2 linked regions of the Chitinimonas arctica genome follow. The protein of the gene in region 1 interacts with the protein of each later gene in a pairwise test. Links are inferred from orthologs where the notes say so. Each region holds a gene or a part of one and is shown in the gene's direction. Other genes may lie near its edges.

The links.
Region 2: the proteins of FNU76_RS03580 (region 1) and tig interact in binary tests that used the Escherichia coli proteins (3 or more experiments, as listed by UniProt). The link is inferred for Chitinimonas arctica from one-to-one orthologs.

The regions. Positions count from the first base shown.
Region 1 is NZ_CP041730.1:807,258-823,328, forward strand. What follows is about bases 6,979-9,816. They hold FNU76_RS03580 (OmpA family protein), read left to right. Parts: upstream 6,979-7,748; coding sequence 7,749-8,885; downstream 8,886-9,816. Other genes in these bases: FNU76_RS03575 (Ig-like domain-containing protein), read left to right, coding at 6,979-7,625; FNU76_RS03585 (ribonucleotide-diphosphate reductase subunit beta), read right to left, coding at 9,166-9,816. In the rest of the region: FNU76_RS03545 (extracellular catalytic domain type 1 short-chain-length polyhydroxyalkanoate depolymerase), read right to left, coding at 1-663; FNU76_RS03550 (hypothetical protein), read right to left, coding at 1,235-1,750; FNU76_RS03555 (hypothetical protein), read right to left, coding at 2,083-2,658; FNU76_RS03560 (YegJ family protein), read right to left, coding at 2,673-3,155; FNU76_RS03565 (prepilin peptidase), read right to left, coding at 3,243-3,938; more of FNU76_RS03575, read left to right, coding at 5,529-6,978; more of FNU76_RS03585, read right to left, coding at 9,817-10,329; FNU76_RS03590 (LysR family transcriptional regulator), read right to left, coding at 10,828-11,733; FNU76_RS03595 (zinc-dependent alcohol dehydrogenase family protein), read left to right, coding at 11,875-12,882; acnB (bifunctional aconitate hydratase 2/2-methylisocitrate dehydratase), read right to left, coding at 12,941-15,529; FNU76_RS03605 (transcriptional regulator GcvA), read left to right, coding at 15,824-16,071.
Region 2 is NZ_CP041730.1:1,461,575-1,465,394, reverse strand. The notes cover bases 1-2,886. They hold tig (trigger factor), read left to right. Parts: upstream 1-735; coding sequence 736-2,037; downstream 2,038-2,886. Other genes in these bases: clpP (ATP-dependent Clp endopeptidase proteolytic subunit ClpP), read left to right, coding at 2,165-2,812; gspN (type II secretion system protein N), read left to right, coding at 1-321. Also shown: ATP-dependent Clp protease ATP-binding subunit ClpX, read left to right, coding at 2,909-3,820. UniProt on the Escherichia coli protein: Involved in protein export. Acts as a chaperone by maintaining the newly synthesized secretory and non-secretory proteins in an open conformation.

The DNA.
Region 1 (16,071 bases):
AGTGGTGCCCATGATGACGGCCATGGCGCCGCCCGCCGACAGGCCGGCGATAAATACCCGGCGTGGATCAATGTGGTAACGGTGCACGATATCTTGCGTCATACCCGCCAGAATGGCCGGCTCACCCCTACCCGGCTTCTGGTCCGTTTCTTTAAACCAGTTCCAGCAACGGCTGTTATTTGCCTGGCTGGACTGGGCGGGATAAAGGACAAAGCAGTGCTTGTTTTCTGCCACCACATTCATCTGCGTACCAGCGGCAAAGTCATCCGGATTCTGCGTACAGCCGTGCAGCATCACGATCAAAGGCAAGGGCTGGCCGTGATACGCACCCGGTATATAGAGCTTGTAGGCGCGGCTACCGGCTGCACAGCTGTAGGTGCCGTCGATAAAACCGTGCCCCCCGTGCTCGACGAAAGTACTGCGCGCGTCGCTTCCTGCAGCAATGTCGACAAACACCTCGTCTTGCGGCGGCGCCGGGGTATCGACCACATAGAAAACACCCTCGATAGGGTCTTTTTCCATGCCAGGACCTGTCTCTGCTGTCGGCGGCTCGGGCAAATCTTTACGAAGGGCGCGTTGAATCAGCGCAGTTGCCTCCGCCAAACTACCTTTCGATGTTAAACGGGTTGCTTCCTGCAACTGGCTTAACAAGCGTTCATCCATATATCGCACCTTTCGATCTTGCTTGCTCAATTACAGCCTGATGCCAGGTTCAAACAAAAAATACCGCCAGGCTACGCTTGGCAATTCCGGCGCACTGGCTAGTATGCTGGCTGAACCCCGTTGCACCAAGGTGCAACGGGGGCAAACGACTACTTGGCATGCGGTTTGGCGGCCGGTTTAGGGTCTGTTTTGGTGCTGGTCGCCGTGTGTTTGGCTGGCTCGGGTTTCGAATCCGACTTAGGGCTAGTTGCAGCAGTTTTTCCTGCTCCGGCTGAGAAGTTTTTTTGGGCAGACATATTCAGGTTGACCTCTTGGAGACGCCTGATCTCCGCGGGATGCGGGGCGTCAGGATGGTTGCGACATGGCGACAATGGGTGCAATTGAAATCGCTGTCCGTACGCCAGCGAACGATCACTGGCCTGGACGTCGCCGGCTAACTAGATCAGCAACCTCGGCAGGGCGTAAAAAAGCCCCGCAAACTACCGCTCTCCCGCCATTGTGGAGATTGGTTGAATCGACAGGGCCTTATGGTGCCGCGTATGTGCCAGGTGTCTAGACGACTACTGGCGAGCTATGCGCGCTGATTTTGCAAGCGGGTGTCGGTACGCGCACCATCCGTCCTTGAACGCTGTGAATAAGGCAATTCCGCTGCCTTGCGCGTAGCGGTATCCCCTTCCTCGAAGGCCCGTCCGGTACTGGTGAGCTCTTCTCGGAATGCATCGAGATAGGCGTTGACTGCTTGGCAATAACGCTGGGTATTACGCTCGATAATGGCAAAGTAACGCTGAATCACGTCGCTGGTCACCATGCTGATGGCTTGCGAGTAGGCGAGAAATTGCTGGGCGTCCTGTTTGACCGCTTGCGTGGATCTGTCCACCTCTTGCCTTGCGACTGCTGCCATAGCCCCATCTTGAGTGGGGTCGTTCGCAGGCCGGGTATAGGCCGGTTCACCAAGCGGGTACTTTGGGCCTAGCACTGGCGCTGGCTCACCAGGGGCGGGCATCACTTGCTGGTCGCCTGGTTTCGGATCGATGCCATCGGTTTTGCCGGCGTTGTAACGGGTAGTGGATTCGCTGGGATTGTTCATGGTGACCTCTGAGAAAATCCTGCTGCCTGCGAAATTGCAGGGTTCTGGGATCAGGACGCATGAACCTTGGGCGAGAAAAAAGCAGGTGTCCGTGCGCTAGCGCGCTAAGTCGATTGAGTGGCCAGAGCAAAGATTGGCTTGGCCTCAAGCTGGCGCACCAGAAGCTGCCCACGCGACCGCCCTTTTTCGGGCGTTCTCGCGCTGGCTACCATGCAGCGATCCCCCACGGGCCTTGATCACACCTGCTTCTCAGCCCTCCTACTACATCCAGGATGCGCAGCTGGAAAGTTAACCGAGTTTGGACGCGTAATTCGTATATCAAATAGGCATTGTTAGGCTTCAAAACGAGCTACCGACTCAAAGTCGTGCGCAGTTGCGAGAACTGGTATTCGTTTCGCAAGATTAGTCTCCTTCAGGGCCAAGCCAACAAAATCAGCGAACTTGGCCATGACAAGCAACATGGCTGCCTCGTAGACGGGCTCAAAGTCAGGCTGGAATTTCCAAATGCGCTGCTCGTGGTACCACGCGAATGCCTCTCGAGCAGCATCCATACCAAAGAGCTCAACTTCAGGCCAGTGAGGTGACTGCCACTCACAAAGCCATTCCGTTTCATCGAATTCCGGTAAATAGCTGGAATAGGCAAACAGATCGAAATACCATCGGTCGTAGTTGATGTCGAAACCATTCATCTCAAGATAGACGGCCTTCACTTCGAACTGCGTTTCATTTGCATGAATGAATCGGTTTATTTCATCGACAACCGACGAACTTGGATTCGAGAACGACGCGCCGATAAGGCAGGAAAACTTCTGCGCATCCCGGCTAGAAAGGAACGCTTCGAGTTCCAGTATTGCATTCGCAATATTGCTGTTCCTGAAGTGATTATGTACAGCTTGCCATAGCACCATGGTCTGAGTCCGGACTAGTTTTCGCACACAAAGCCGTGGTCCTGCTTGTAGCGTGCAACCTCTTCCTTCGGCATTGTCTTGAAGAGGACGCAAACGGTAAAGCTACCTATCTGCTTTCCGTTCAGCTCATAGCCCCAATCGGTAATCTGTTCGCGCTTGAAGGCATAGACCTGGCCAGCAGTTACCGAATTGACGATCGACGGATCGTTGGCAAGAACGCCAGCAAAGCCGCCTTTGATTTCCTTGAACGGAATAAACCAAAAATGCTCAACCCCGTTGTCGTCCGACAGCATCACCTTCAATTTGAAATTGATCGCGCCTTCCGGGGGTTCCCTATACAAGGCCAAAAATTTGTCCAGCGTTCTCCTGGCCCGGCCGATGGCAAGGTTCATGTCCCTGTCCTCGGCGCTCACGTTCACTATCTGGTCATCGATCTTGTCGGCGGCCGCGCCGAGGCTTGCGATTCCCAACAGTATTGCCAATACAAATTTCGTCATTGAAAAACCCCCTTGGAAGTAAAGGTCCAGACTGCATATAGGCTGCGGATCCCTACCGATCGCAGGGTTGTCCAGTTGACCACATTGCTAGACAATATACCCCCCGGCCAACACTGCAACTGATGAGACTACATGTGCAATCCCGGTCGGCAGCAGCCGACTTGCGCGGACAGTGAACGCTTCTGCTATGGCGAGAGCTACGGACACCGTAAAAAAGACCAAGAACAGCATTGGCAACGAATGCACGCCAAACCATGCTCCAGCCATTGCGAAACACTTTAGATCCCCATGGCCGACGAATTCCTTCCCGGTTCGGAACTTAACAAACAGGGATAGGCTATAGGGCGCTAGATAAGCTACACATGCACCAAGGACGAAGTTTGATGGATCGCCCACGAGCGCGTGATATAACAGGCCAACCCAAAGCGTTGACTGAACAATGACATCAGGAAGCAATAAGTGCTTCAGATTGATTGCCAGAAGCAGCAGCATTGCAAAAAAATAGAATGTAGCTACCAGCGTCGTCGTGCTTAAGTTGCCGAAATCGAGTGCAATTGCCGAGATGGTAAGGGAAGATGCAATTATTGCGATCCGTTCAATGAATGTGATATTGAATCTGCCTGGATCCAGTGGTTGCGCCAATTCCTTTCCCGATTCAATTACTTCACGCCTCCACGATTGCTCAAGCCGCAGCGGGATGAGACGAGCAAGTACCGGAATGAAAAATGCCCCGAGCAGCGCAGATGCTGCTGCGAAGGCGAGGGACGGAATGTTCTCGATCACTGGGCACCCTTGTGTTCTAACAGTCAAATAGATGGACCGATGGTGACCTGGGCCGAAGGCCACGGGCAAACTCCTCCCGCACCTTGGCAAGCGACGGCTCATGGCCCATTTGAGCTTCGATTTCGCCAACGCAGCCCCAGCAATCTCCGCCGCAATCTACGGAAAGCGGATCGCCAGGATGCTCTAAAAATCGTTTGCAGATCGAGCAATTCATAAGCCTACTGCCTAAGATGATAGGCCAGGCCCGGCTTGCTGGGACTAGTCCTATTGCAACAGACGGCAGGACAAATCAATCAGCTTGAATGATTTGGCCTCACTGTAAGTGGGGCCAAACAAACCTAGCGTCGATCACCATGGCTAGACGAGGCCTAGACTCTAGCCCCAATCGCACTGCTTGTATGGGCATATCCGAGCCGTAGTCGACGACATACACCGAGCATCGTTATGTGTCCAAAAAACAGCTTCATGTGTCCGTGACCAACAACAATTTGTGCATAGCAGTGAAAGCTGAAATTTTTATCACATACGAATCAAAGAGTTGCATTAATAACCGCAGGAAAAAAAAGAAATCAGATTGAGGCAAATCGTGAAATTCTCGCCAAACCGTGGCAAATCGTGAAATTATTGACTTGCCGCTTATGAATAGAGCGCTAGTGCTGATTCTAGAGTGAAGTGCGCCTAGGCCGCAACAGCATCGCTACTTGCTCCCGTTCCGTTCACGCTGCCTAAGGCGCTTCCCATATGCCTCATCAACCCGATCGTCAGGTTCAAGGCGTAGTTCGCCAACGAGGCTAGCGCCGTGTCCGCAAGCTTGAAGCCTCGGGGCAGTGGGCCATTATTCTCCACGCTTTTTTCATCTCCCGTTGGCCGGTCAAAGTCCCCCACCTCTGGCCACGCCACCCCCCAATCCACCCAAGTTAAGAACAATTCTATTTAAAATTAGATAGTTGTGTTGGATTCGTGATCTGTCGCCACGCCGGACTGGGTAAGCGGCAAAGAGTCGCCAGCTGATTATTCCAACGGAGTTAAGTAACGAGTCCGGCGTGGCGATCAGCCAGAACGGCAATATGACCATATTGACCCGTTAGCGTGGCTAGAGGCAGCCTTTTATCTGTTCGATATTTGAGCGATCTGAGCTTTGCCTGCCAATCATGTGGAAGCTCTGTCCGGGCCTTTACGCCTCCCCTTGCCGCTCTTTGCATTGCAGAGGCGTCTGGGGCCGATGCCACTTACGGCGCTGCTAAGTACCCGTAGATAAAGTGCTGCCGGCATCACTTTATAGCATTGGTTTCCCTGGTCAGAAAACCGCTATGTGCGGTCACGAACAGACCTGTGCTTTTCAGCCGAGTATTGCTTGCTCCTCGTTGAGGTGTAGTGCCAGTCCATGGGGCCGTACCTCAGTCATTACGTTAACCAGGTCATTTAAGCCTTGGTTTGCTGGATCTGACTGCAAAGGGGAAGCACATGAATACGATGGCGAGATACACCAGGAAACTGGGGGAATGCACCGCGCTGCTGCTAGTGGCATTGCTGGCGGCCTGCGGTGGTGATGACGGGAGCCCTGATCCGATACTAGGCACAGGCGGCGTTGTGCCTATTGCCCCCACTGTAACGGCCGTCGCACCAACGCCCAATGCCACGGCGGTACCCATCAATACCAAGATCATCACCGCCGCCTTCAGCAAGGCGATGGACCCCAACACACTCACCAGTACCAGCTTTACGTTGACCTGCCCTGCCACCGCAACCCAAACAGGCAGCGTGACTTACAAAGCGCTAGGCAGCGTGGCCTCGTTAACGCTAGCCAACAATCTACCCGCCCGCACCACCTGTACCGCCACCATCACAACAGGCGCCAAAGACACCGGTGGCATCGCGTTGGCCAGCAACTTCAGCTGGACATTCACCACCGGCATCGATGCGGCGGTCGATATCACCGCACCAACCGTCAGCTCGATCATCCCCTTGGCAAACGCAACCGGCGTGGCGCTGAACTCCCGGATCACGGCCAGTTTTAGCGAGCCCATGGATCCACTCACCATCGACACCAACCACTTCAGCTTGGCCTGCCCGGTCGGTACACCTGTCGCCGGTACCACGGGTTATACGGTCAGCGGCAACGTTGCCACCTTCATACCCAATAGCCCACTGCCGGCCAACATCACCTGTACCGCAACAATCACTACGGGAGTCAGGGATGTGGCAGCCAATGCCATGGCTGCACCCTTTACCTGGACTTTCACTACCGGTACGACTGGCGATACGACTGCACCTACGGTGACCTCTACCCTGCCGCTGCTTGGCGCTAACAACGTCGCCACCAATACCCAGATAACCGCCACGTTTAGCGAAGCCATGGCGCCGCTTACCTTCAATTCCGCCAGTTTCAAGCTTGCCTGCCCGGCCAACACGCCGGTTGCCGGTACAGTCGGCTATGCGGTCAACAGCCGAGTGGCAACGTTTGTACCCATCAACCCCTTGCCATCAGGCGCTACCTGCTTGGCAACCATCAGCACCGCCGTGACCGATGTGGCCATGAACGCCATGGTCATGCCGTACTCCTGGCAATTCACGATTGGAGTAGTAGCAGACAACACCGCACCGACCCTGCTTTCCACCTTCCCAGCAGCGAATGCCACCAACGTTGGCACTGACACCCTTGTCACCGTGCTTTTCAGCGAGGCGATGTCGCCCCTGACGCTCACCACAACGCAATTCACCTTGCTCAACGGCAACGCATCGGTAGCAGGCACCGTTCAATACGATGCCACAAGCCACATCGCAACCTTTACGCCGCTGGCACCACTGATGAACAGCACCACTTACACGGCGCAGATTTACAGAGGCGTGACGGACGTAAGGGGTAACGAGCTGGCTATTGGGCCGGTACCCAATAACTGGACCTTCACGACCGCAGCAGCGCCTGTCTTTGAACCCGCCGTCCCGCTAGGCACCGTGGCGCCATTCGGTACCTTCGGCGGCACCGCCGGCATGACCAATACCGGTACCTTGACGCTGATCAACGGCAATATCGGCACCACTGCAACCGGCACGTCGGCAATCACCGGTTTTCACGATACCGCAGGGGACATCTACACCCAGACCCCAGCCAATATCGGTGCCGTTAACGGGACGATCTATACCTGCACCAACTCCACGACCGGCCCTACCTCGGCGGGGGCCAATGCCCCCGCCTGTGCCATCGCCACCCAAGCCAGACTGGATGCACAAACCGCCTACCAGGCGCTCGTAGCAATGCCTCCTGGCGCCAATCCCGGCGGCAATCTGGCTGGGCTCACCCTGACACCGGGCGTCTATACCGCGCCGAGCGGTTCCTTCCTGATCCAGGGTGGCGATCTGACCCTGGATGCGCAAGGCAATGCCAATGCAGTCTTTGTCTTTCAGATGTCCTCCACCCTGGGCGTGGGCGGTCCTGGAGCGGCCTTCCCGCAAAGCATCATTCTCACAGGTGGGGCATTGGCCAAGAACGTTTACTGGCAGGTGGGTAGCGCCGCCATCATCAATGCGGCCGGTGGCGGAACCATGGTTGGTACCATCATCGCCCAGTCCGGCGTTGCGTTCTCCACGGCTGGCAACACCTCGATCCTGACCTTGAATGGCCGGGCCTTGTCGCTAGGCGCTGCGATCACGCTGGTTGATACGGTGATCAACGTTCCTGCGCCATGACCGCCATACACAACAAGTGAAGGCTGACAGGCAATGCCTGTCAGTCGTCCGGGATCACCCATCTGCCATTACCAGCAGTGGTTGCCCGGATACGGATCAGCTCAATCCACTCTGGAGAACACAATGCAACCAATAAGCGGCCCCAAGGCCATAGGCTTGCTGACGCTGGCAATCGCAGTCGGCCAATATGCCATTGCTGACGATGCCGGCTGGTACGCCGGATTCAATGCCGGCCAGTCACGGGCAAAAATTGACGAAGCACGCATCAACAGTGATTTGCTGGGTAGCGGCTATACCAGCACCTTAATCGACAGCGATAACCGAAGTACGGGCTACAAGCTGTTTGGCGGCTATCAATTCAGCCCCTACTTTGCGATGGAGGGTGGTTATTTCGATCTCGGTAAGTTCGGTTATACCGCCACTACCGTGCCGGCTGGCACCCTGAGTGGCGAGATCAAACTGCGGGGCCTGAATCTCGATCTGGTCGGCTTGCTGCCTTTCACTGACCGGTTTGCCGCATTTGGCAGGCTGGGCGCTACCTCTATTCGCGCCAAGGATCGATTTAGCGGTACCGGCTCAGTCGTCGTGCTCAATCCGACCCCCAGCAAGCGCGATACGCTCTACAAATTTGGCTTGGGCCTGCAATATGCCTTTACCGACTCACTCGGCATGCGCACCGAGCTAGAGCGCTACCGTATCAACGACGCGGTAGGGAATCGTGGCGATATTGACTTGATCTCGGTTGGCCTGCTCTACCGCTTTGGTGGTAAAGCGCCAGCGCCGGCCGCACCCATACGGCAGCCTGAGCCCGTGTATGTCGCACCATCACCTCCCCCTCCCGTGGTGATGCAGCGTCCACCAGTGCCACCACCCACACCGCAAAAGGTGAGCTTCTCAGCCGATTCGCTGTTTGATTTTGATAAGTCCACCGTCAAACCCGAAGGCAAGCAGGCACTCGACAAATTTTCAGATGGTTTGAAGGGCAACAAGCTAGGCATCATAACGGTAGTCGGACACACCGACCGTATTGGTTCGCACACTTACAACCAAGCGCTCTCAACACGCCGCGCTGAAGCCGTCAAAGCCCATCTGGTTAACTCGGCCGGTATTCCGGGTGATCGGATCGATGCACGCGGGGTGGACGGTGCGGAACCCGTGACCAAGCCCGATGAGTGCCCTGGTTTGAAAAAGACCAGGAAACTAATCATCTGTTTACAACCAGACCGCCGGGTAGAAGTTACCGTTTCCGGTACGGAGTAAAGCCGCCAGCCATCCCAGCATTGGAGATTGGCAATAAGTACATCAAGGTCTGTTACTTCGAGGCGACAGACGTGCAACGTCTCGCCAAGGAAGTCTTGGCTGCATAACTCAGGCTACAAGCAAAATAACGCTAAGCGTTTGCATCGCTAAATCATTGCCCGTCAACAAGCAAAAGCCCTGCAGTTTGCAGGGCTTTTGCTTGGCTACATATTGTCGGCAGCACAAAAATTGCAGCTTATGGGGGCGAAATTTCAACTTATGCCCCCACGCACACAATTCCTCAATCCCAACTCAAAGCCCCACCACTCTGATATTCAATCACCCGCGTCTCGAAGAAGTTCTTCTCCTTCTTCAAATCAATCATCTCGCTCATCCAGGGGAAGGGATTGGTCGCGCCCGGGAACATCGCTTCCAGGCCGATCTGCTGCATCCGGCGATTACAGATAAAGCGCAGGTATTCCTTGAACATCGGCGCATTCAGACCCAACACACCGCGTGGCATGGTGTCCTCCGCGTAAGCATATTCCAGCTCAACCGCCTTCTGGAACAGGCTCGTGAGGCTGGCCTTGAATTCCTCGGTCCATAGCTGCGGGTTTTCCAGCTTGATGGTGTTGATCAGGTCGATACCGAAGGTGCAGTGCATCGATTCGTCGCGCAGGATGTACTGGTACTGCTCGGCGGCGCCGGTCATCTTGTTCTGGCGGCCCAGCGACAGGATCTGCACGAAGCCCACGTAGAAGAAGATGCCTTCCATCATGCAGGCGAACACGATCAGGCTCTTGAGCAGGGCTTGGTCGGCTTCGAGCGTGCCGGTCTTGAAGTTGGGGTTGGTCAGGGTGTCGATAAACGGGATCAGGAAATCATCCTTGTCGCGGATGGACTTGATCTCGTGATAGGCGTTGAAGATCTCCGACTCGTCCAGGCCCAGGCTTTCCACGATGTATTGGTAGGCGTGGGTGTGGATGGCTTCCTCGAACGCCTGGCGCAGCAGGAACTGGCGGCATTCCGGCGCGGTGATATGGCGGTAGGTGCCCAGTACGATATTGTTGGCGGCCAAGCTATCGGCGGTGACGAAGAAACCCAGGTTGCGCTTGACGATGCGGCGCTCGTCCTCGGTCAGGCCGTTGGGGCTCTTCCACAGCTCGATATCGCGCTGCATATTCACTTCTTGCGGCATCCAGTGGTTGGCGCAGCTGGACAGGTATTTCTCCCAGGCCCACTTGTACTTGAACGGTACCAGCTGGTTGACGTCGGTGCCGCCGTTGATGATGCGCTTGTCTACCGCGCTGATGCGGCTGGTGGTGGGAGCTTGCACGCTGGCCGTGTTGAAATCGGCTACCGCCGGGGCAGATTCGAACGAGTACCGGGGAGCGGCGGGCTGCTGAGGGGCAGTCGGCTCGTCGGTGGTTTTCTGCGTATCGGGGTTGTCGTCCCATGACAGCATGGCGGGGGTCTCCAAATTGGGGGTTGCACGGACGCCGATGCGGCATCCAGCGTGGTGGTCGGGTCAGGCGCGATACGCTGGTGATCGGGATTGCGTCTATCTCATTCGAAGATATGCCGCCAAATCGCTGTCGCCCGGCGGTGTGGTCCACCGTGTGGCGGACTGGCCGGGGCGGGACCGGCATGCAGTGCATGACCAGGACTGCGCCTGAGTGTGATGCCCAAGAATTCTTGAAAATTCATGAATTATCTGCTCTGGGCCGCCCCTCTAAAGGGGACTGCACTGAAGCGATAATAGCATTGGCAGCCCCCCCTCGAAAAGTGCGGATTCACTAAATACCGGGCCGGACAGGGCAAGCAACCACTAGATGTAGTGTTATCAAGTGCTTGCCGCCGTGACATGAAAGGCCTTGACCGATCGTCGGAAAAGTTGTCGCAACACTTCCCGGCAAGCCGGAAGTGTTGGGGTAAAGCCAATCGATTCCATCGCCCGCCCCCCCTACTCCACCCTCGACACCTCGTTCAAAACAAAGTCGATCAACGCCTTCACCCTGGCCGGCAGATACCGCCGCGACGGATAGACCAGATGAATGGGAATATCGGTCGCATCCCACCCCTGCAGTATGGGCACCAGCTTGCCGGCCGCCACGCCCGCACTGGCATGGAAGGTTGGCAGCTGGGCGATCCCCAGGCCCGCCATGGCGGCATCGGTCCACGCTTCGCCGTTGTTGAACAGGGCGACGGCATCGAGGGCGTCGATCAGCATGGGCTTGCCTGCCTGCTGGTAAAGCAGCTTGCGCACCCGGCCGGAGGGATAGGTGTAGGCCAGCAGGCGATGCCCGGCCAGCTCGTCCGGGTGGCTTGGCTGGCCGTGGCGGGCAAGGTAGTCCGGTGCTGCATAGGTGCCGAGGTGGACATGGCCGAGCGGGCGGGCGACCAGGTCGGAGCTGTCCAGTGTCCCTACGCGCAGGGCGAGGTCCGCGCCCTCGGCGACCAGGTCGACGAAGTGGTCGCTCATGCGCACATCCACCCTGAGCGCAGGATGGCGGTCGAGGAACTTGACCAGGTGCGGCAGGAATAGCAGACGGCCGTAGACCACCGGCATTTCGATGCGGATCAGGCCCCGTAGTGCTTCTTTGGCCGATAGCTCCGCCTCGGCATCGGCGTAGTCGCTTAGCAGCTGCTTGGCGCGGGCGTAGAAGGTGGCGCCGTCATCGGTCAGGCTGACCTGGCGGGTGGTGCGGTTCAGCAGCCGTACGCCCAGGCGGGCTTCCAGTTGCCTGATGGCCTTGGCGATACCGGAGGTCGATAGGTTCAGGCTTTCGGCCGCGCGTACAAAGCTGCGTGCTTCGGCTACCCGCACGAACTCTTCCAGTCCGGCGACCCTTTGGCTGAATCGTTCCATGGTCGGCACCTTGATTAAACACTTTCAGTTCACAGTGTATTCGCCGTGGACTGGTTTATACCTCTTCTGACCACCAGCAGAATGGCAACGCCTCGGGGCCAACCTTGCCGGCCCGCTCCACTACTCATAAAAGGAATTCCCATGAAAGCCATCGTCGCCGTCGAACAAGGTAGCCCCGCCGTCCTCCAACTGGTCGATCTGCCCATGCCCAAGCCGGGTCCTGGCCAAGTATTGGTCAAGGTCTACGCCAGCAGCGTCAATCCCATCGATACCAAGGTCCGCCAGTTCAAGCTGCCGATGACGCCGCACCAGTTCCCGGCCATATTGCATGGCGATTTCGCCGGGGTGATCGAAGCGGTGGCCGATCCGGTTTCGCGCTTTCGGGTGGGTGACGAAGTATTCGGTTTTGCGGGCGGTATTCGTGGCCAGCATGCCGACCTGGCCGGCGCCCTGGCCGAGTACACCGTGGTCGATGCCGAACTGATCGCGCTCAAGCCGCGCAGCCTGGGTTTCCGCGAAGCGGCCGCCCTGCCCCTGGTCGCCGCGACTGCTTGGCTGGCCTTGTGCGACAAGGTCAAGCTGAACAAGGACACGACGGTGCTGGTACACGGTGGTACCGGCGGCGTGGGCCATGTCGCCATCCAGTTGGCCAAGGCGGCCGGCGCCAAGGTTTTTACCACGGTGTCGTCGCAGGCCAAGGGCGATATCGCCCGCTCGCTGGGTGCCGATGTGGCCATCAATTACCGCGAGACGCCATCGGACGAGATCCTTGCCCGCCATCAGCTCGGCGATGGTTTCGACGTGGTATTCGATACGGTCGGCGGCGCGGTGCTGGACCAATCCTTCCTGCTGGTCCGCCCCGGTGGCGATGTGATCACGGTGATGGGTGCGAGCAGCCATAACCTGGCCCCGCTCTATCTGCGCGGCGCCAATCTGCACACCGTGTTGGTCCTCAGCGCCATGATGTATGGCCGCGGCCGCGAGCAGCAGGGCCGCATCCTGGACGAGGTCCGCCATCTGGTGGATACCGGCCGACTCAAACCCCTGGTCGATGAAGAAAGATTCGATCTGGCCCGGGCGGCGGATGCCCACCGCAAGTTGGAAGCGGGCAAGGCACTGGGCAAGCTGGTGATCGACGTGCAGTCATAAGTTAAAAAAGCCCTGCAGAATGAACCACAGGGCTTTTTTATTCCTACGGGACCGGGATTCAGCCAATCGTCACGGTATTCGCGACGTCCTGGTAGTCCTTGATTTCATTGAAGTTGAGGTAGCGATACACCTCGGCCGACTTGGCATCCAGCACGCCCACCGCAGCCATATACTCTTCCTTGGTAGGAATACGGCCCAGCTTGGAGCAGATGGCGGCCAGTTCGGCGGAACCCAGGTAGACATTGGAGTTCTTGCCCAGGCGGTTGGGGAAGTTACGGGTGGAGGTGGACATCACCGTGGCGCCTTCGCGCACTTGCGCCTGGTTACCCATGCACAGCGAGCAGCCCGGCATTTCGGTACGGGCGCCGCTCTTGCCGAAGATGCCGTAGTAGCCTTCTTCGGTCAGTTGCTGCGCGTCCATCTTGGTCGGCGGGGCGATCCAGAGCTTGACCGGGATATCGACATTGCCGTCCAACAGCTTACCGGCGGCGCGGAAGTGGCCGATATTGGTCATGCAGGAACCGATGAACACTTCGTCGATCTTGGCGCCGGCGACTTCGCTCAGCGTCTTTACATCGTCCGGGTCGTTCGGGCAGGCAACGATGGGTTCATGGATATCGGCCAGGTCGATTTCGATCACGGCGGCGTATTCGGCATCGGCGTCGCCCTTCAACAGTTCCGGCTTGGCGATCCAGTCCTGCATGGACTTGATGCGGCGTTCCAGCGTGCGGGCGTCGGCGTAGCCATTGGCGATCATGGTCTTCATCAGGGTGATGTTGGACGTCATGTATTCGATGATGGGCGCCTTGTCCAGATGCACGGTACAGCCGGCGGCCGAGCGTTCGGCCGATGCGTCGGACAATTCGAATGCCTGTTCCACCTTCAGGTCGGGCAGGCCTTCGATTTCCAGGATCTTGCCGGAGAAGACGTTGGTCTTGCCGGCCTTGGCCACGGTCAACAGACCGGCCTTGATGGCGTACAGCGGAATGGCGTTGACCAGGTCGCGCAGGGTGACGCCAGGCTGCATCTTGCCCTTGAAGCGGACCAGCACCGATTCCGGCATATCCAGCGGCATCACGCCGGTGGCGGCGGCAAAGGCGACCAGGCCGGAGCCGGCCGGGAAGGAGATGCCGATGGGGAAGCGGGTGTGCGAGTCACCGCCGGTGCCGACGGTGTCCGGCAGCAGCAAGCGGTTCAGCCAGGAGTGGATCACGCCGTCGCCGGGGCGCAGGGCCACGCCGCCGCGGGTGGAGATAAAGGCCGGCAGTTCCTTGTGCATCTTCACGTCCACCGGCTTGGGGTAGGCCGCCGTGTGGCAGAACGATTGCATGACCATATCGGCGCTGAAGCCCAGGCAAGCCAGGTCCTTCAGTTCGTCGCGGGTCATCGGGCCGGTGGTGTCCTGCGAGCCGACGGTGGTCATCTTCGGTTCGCAATAGGTACCCGGGCGTACGCCCTGGCCTTCCGGCAGGCCGCAGGCGCGGCCGACCATCTTCTGCGCCAGCGAGAAGCCCTTGCCGGAGTTGACCGGGTCCTTGGGCAGGCGGAATGCCGTGCTGGGCGCCAGGCCCAGTGCTTCGCGGGCCTTGCTGGTCAGGCCGCGGCCGATGATCAGGTTGATACGGCCGCCGGCGCGGACTTCGTCGAACAGCACGTCGGATTTCAGTTCGAAGTTGGCGACAACGGCGCCATTCTTCTCGATCTTGCCGTCATACGGGTAGACATCGACCACGTCGCCCATGTTCAGGGCGGACACATCGACTTCAATCGGCAGCGCGCCGGAGTCTTCCTGGGTATTGAAGAAGATGGGGGCGATCTTGCCGCCCAGGCACAGGCCGCCGAAACGCTTGTTCGGCACGAAAGGAATATCTTCGCCGGTATACCAGACCACCGAGTTGGTGGCGGACTTGCGGCTGGAGCCGGTACCGACCACGTCGCCGACGTAGGCGACCAGGTTGCCCTTGGCCTTCAGTTCGGCGATCAACTTGACCGGGCCGACGCTGCCGGCGTTGTCCGGCACGATGCCTTCGCGGGCATTCTTCAGCATGGCGATGGCGTGCAGCGGGATATCGGGCCGCGACCAGGCATCCGGCGCCGGCGACAGATCGTCGGTATTGGTTTCGCCGGTGACCTTGAAGACAGTGATGGTGATCTTCTTTTCCACTTCCGGGCGGCTGGTGAACCATTCCGCATCGGCCCAGCTTTGCAGCACGGCCTTGGCGTGGGCGTTGCCGGCATCGGCCTTGTTCTTCACGTCATGGAAGTAGTCGAATACCAGCAGGGTCTTCTTCAGGCCGGCGGCGGCGATGGCGGCCAGTTCGGCCACGTCCAGCAGGTCGATCAGGGGCTTGACGTTGTAGCCGCCGACCATGGTGCCCAGCAGCTCGGTGGCCAGGGCGCGCGAGACCAGCGGCGAAGCCACGCTGCCTTCGGCCACGGCGGCCAGGAAGGAAGCCTTGACCTTGGCGGCGTCGTCCACGCCTGGCGGTACACGGTGGGTCAGCAGTTCAACCAGCACGGCCTCCTCGCCAGCAGGCGGGCTCTTCAACAGCTCGACCAGGTCGGCAACCTGATGGGCATTGAGTGGGAGCGGTGGGATACCCAGTGCGGCGCGCTCTGCGACGTGCTGGCGGTAGGCTACTAGCATGATGGTGACCTTTGCGGTTGCGGTTGCGATTTTTCCGGGAAGCACTTGCTTGCTGCCCATCCGGCCGGGACTGCCGGATCAGCTCGATGCTTTCGCACGAAGCTGCCTATTTTATATGCGATTCGGGTAGGGCGGCGATTTGCCGCTATACGGTGCTTGCCTTGATGCGCGCCAAGCTGCCCGGCGGCGGTAAAAGCGAACTCATCCCGAAGCGATTGGCGCGCAGGTTACGCGTAAGCCCGGTCGCGCACAAACGAGTAATTGCGACAGCCTCTGTGAGATAAAATCACAGCTATGAGCCAAAACCTACCGCCCTTGAATGCCCTCCGCGCCTTTGAGGCTGCCGCCCGATTGGAAAGCTTTTCGGCGGCGGCCAACGAGTTGTTCGTTACCCATGGCGCTGTGAGCAAACAGATAAAGCAGCTGGAAGAGTGGCTGGGCGTACGCCTGTTCGAGCGCAGCGGCGGCCGGGTCAAGCTGAGCGAGGTCGGCTGGCGCTATCTGGTCCAGGTCCAGGATGGCCTGGACATCATCGCCAATGC
Region 2 (3,820 bases), 650 kb from region 1 along the record:
CATTGGAAGGACGGCAAGCCGGTCGGCCAGCTCAGCGTGGATTGGCTGGGCGCGACTTCCACCCTGGTTCCCAGCCTCAATCCCTTGGGCGACTACCGTGCCACCCTGGTGCCGGCCGGCGACGGCTGGCGATTGCAGCTGGCGACCCTGGCGGGTGTGCTGCAATTGAATGGCGGGGGTGACTGGCAGGCGAAGCAGGGCCTTCGCGGTGAAGTCAGCCTGAAGGCCGCGCCTGGGGCGGAAGCACAGCTGGCTCCCTTCCTTGGCCAGATCGGGCCGGGCGGCCCGGATGCGGCGCGCACGATCAAATTTGGCGATTAGTGGGCGTGGCTTCTGTCGGAATGATGATCTGTGGTGTTTTTGCCGGTTCTCGCCTATAATCCTCGCCTCCTTGCCAAGGCAAGGTCGTGGGGGGGTTGGCGGAATTGGTAGACGCACCAGATTTAGGTTCTGGCGCCGCGAGGTGTAAGAGTTCGAGTCTCTTACCCCCCACCAGCTGCAAGCAAGGATGAAAAAGCCGCAATGGGATGCCCCCAGGCGGCTTTTTTTGTATGTCCGAAAGCGTCGGCGTACTGGCGCGCAACTACGCCTTGCCAATTACCGAAAAGTTTCAGACAATCGCGGGCTTAGTGTGGGAGAGGTGCCGAGCGCATTCTCCTACGCCACGGGATTATTTTAGTCGTCGGCACCTGCCGGCGGTTTGAGCGCATATTCGCAACACAGGATAGATTGACCATGCAAGCACAACTGGAAACGCTGGGCCAACTGGAGCGTCGTCTCGACTTCGCCATCCCGTCCGCCGATATCGAAACCGCCGTGGATGCCCGTCTCAAGAAGGTGGCGCGTAACGCACGTATCCAGGGCTTCCGCCCGGGCAAGGCGCCCATGAAGCTGGTGGCGGCCAATTACGGCATGCAGGTTCGCGAAGAAGTACTGGGCGAGCAAGTGCAATCGGCATTCGCCAAGGCAGTGCAGGCACAAGCGCTGCGCGTGGCGGGCTTCCCCCGTTTTGAAGGCAAGCCGGCCGAAGGCGATGCATTCAATTTCAGCGCCACCTTCGAGGTTTACCCCGAAGTCGTGGTGGGTGACCTGTCCGGCAAGGAAATCGAGCGTCCGGTATTGGCCGTGACCGATGCCGAAGTGGACAAGACCATCGAGATCCTGCGTAAGCAGCGCACCCGTTTCGATCGCGTCGAACGTGCCGCCGAGAAGGGCGATCGCGTGATCGTCGACTTCAAGGGCACCATCGACGGTGTCGCCTTTGCCGGCGGCTCCAGCGAGAACTATGCCTTCCAGGCTGGCGAAGGCCAGATGCTGCCGGAATTCGACAGCGCCGTGCTGGGCATGAAGGAAGGCGACAGCAAGACTTTCGACCTGTCCTTCCCGGCTGAATACCAAGGCAAGGAAGTGGCCGGCAAGACCGCCCAGTTCGAAGTCAGCGTGAAGAACGTGGCCGGCGCGCAAGTGCCCGAGCTGGACAGCGAATTCGCCAAGCTGCTGGGTATCGCCGATGGCGATGTGGCCAAGCTGCGCGCCGAGATCCGCAAGAACGTCGAACGCGAAGTGAAGCGTCGCCTGACCGCCCGTGCCAAAGAAGCGGTCATGCAAGCCCTGCTGGAAGTCAGCCCGATCGAAGTGCCGCGCGCGCTGATCGGCCAGGAAATCGGCCGTCTGGTCGAAAACGCCAAGCAGGAAATGCAACAACGCGGCTTCGACCCCAAGGACATGCCTTTCCCGCAGGAACTGTTCGAAGAACAAGCCAAGCGCCGCGTCAGCCTGGGCCTGATCCTCGCCGAAGTGGTGCGCGCCAACGGCCTGCAAGCCAAGCCGGAGCAGATCACCGCCATCGTCGAAGAATTCGCCGAGAGCTATGAGCATCCGGAAGATGTGGTCAAGTGGTACTATGCCAGCCGGGATCGCCTCGAAGGGCCGGAAGCACTGGCATTGGAAGACAATGTGGTTGAGTTTGTGTTTGCCAAGGCCAAGACGGTCGAAAAGCAGTTGGCATTTGATGAACTGATGGGCCAACAAGCCTGACGTTTGTCTAAAGTTCTAGCCGCTGCTTGAAAACGGGCTCGCCCGCCTTACCTTAAGATAGGTAAGTGCCGGCCGGGCCTTTTTTCATCCGGCACCCCTCTACGACTCGCCGATTGAGAAGGACAGCATGAGCAACTGGAATCCCGCCGACTGGCGCAATACCCAAACCGAACCACAGGGCCTCGGCTATGTGCCGATGGTGATCGAACAGAGTGGTCGCGGGGAGCGTGCCTACGACATCTATTCCCGCCTTTTGAAGGAACGGGTGATCTTCCTGGTAGGTCCGGTAAACGACGTCACCGCCAATGTGGTGGTCGCGCAGATGCTCTTCCTGGAATCCGAGAATCCGGACAAGGACATCTTCCTGTACATCAACAGCCCGGGCGGGTCCATCTCGGCCGGTATGTCGATCTACGACACCATGCAATTCATCAAGCCGGATGTTTCCACCCTGTGCGTGGGCATGGCGGCCAGCATGGGTGCTTTCCTGTTGCAGGCCGGCACCAAGGGCAAGCGTTTTGCCCTGCCCAATTCGACGGTCATGATTCACCAGCCACTGGGCGGTTACCAGGGCCAGGCGACCGATATCGAGATCCATGCCAAGTACATCCTCAGCCTGCGCGAGCGGCTGAACAAGCTGATGTCGGAGCACACCGGGCGTTCTCTGGAAGAGATCACCCGCGACAGCGACCGCGATAATTTCATGACTGCCGCCGAAGCCCAGGCTTATGGCCTGGTGGATCAGGTGATTACCTCGCGTCAGGCCCTTGCTTAAGCTTGTAGGCTTTCATCCCGTCGGACCGGCGCTGCCGGTCCGCAGGTTTTCCGAATACGGTCGCGTGAGCGATCGCTTAGCAATGGCGAGGTTGCCATGACCGATAAAGAAAAACTCCTTTACTGCTCCTTCTGCGGCAAGAGCCAGCATGAAGTACGCAAGTTGATCGCCGGACCGCAGGTTTTCATCTGCGACGAGTGTATCGAACTGTGCAACGATATCGTGCGCGAAGAGCTGCAAGGCGGCGGCGCCGCGACCAGCGCGGCCGCCAAGACGCCGGGCGGTAACAAGCTGCCCTCGCCGGCCGAGATACGCGCTTCGCTGGACCAGTATGTGATCGGCCAGGACAAAGCCAAGAAGACCTTGGCGGTTGCCGTATACAACCACTACAAGCGCCTTGCCAACCCGGCTGCCAAGGCGGGCGACGTGGAGCTGGCCAAGTCCAATATCCTGTTGATCGGGCCTACCGGTTCGGGCAAGACGCTGTTGGCGCAGACCCTGGCCCGCTTGATCGATGTACCCTTCGTGATGGCCGATGCCACCACGCTGACCGAGGCTGGCTATGTCGGCGAGGATGTCGAGAACATCATCGCCAAGCTGCTGCAAAAGTGTGATTGGGATATCGAGAAGGCGCAGCGCGGCATTATCTATGTCGACGAAATCGACAAAATTTCGCGCAAGTCCGACAATCCGTCCATCACCCGCGACGTATCGGGCGAAGGCGTGCAGCAGGCCTTGCTGAAACTGATCGAAGGGACGGTCGCGTCCATTCCTCCTTCGGGCGGCCGCAAGCACCCGAACCAGGAGTTCCTGCAGGTCGATACCACCAATATCCTGTTTATCTGCGGCGGCGCCTTCGACGGACTGGTCAATGTGATCCGCCAGCGTTCGCAAAAGGGCGGCATCGGTTTTGGCGCTTCGGTCCAGTCCAAGGAATCGGGCAAGGACGTGGGCAAGACCCTGCGCGAAACCGAGCCGGAAGACTTGATCAAATTCGGCCTGATCCCT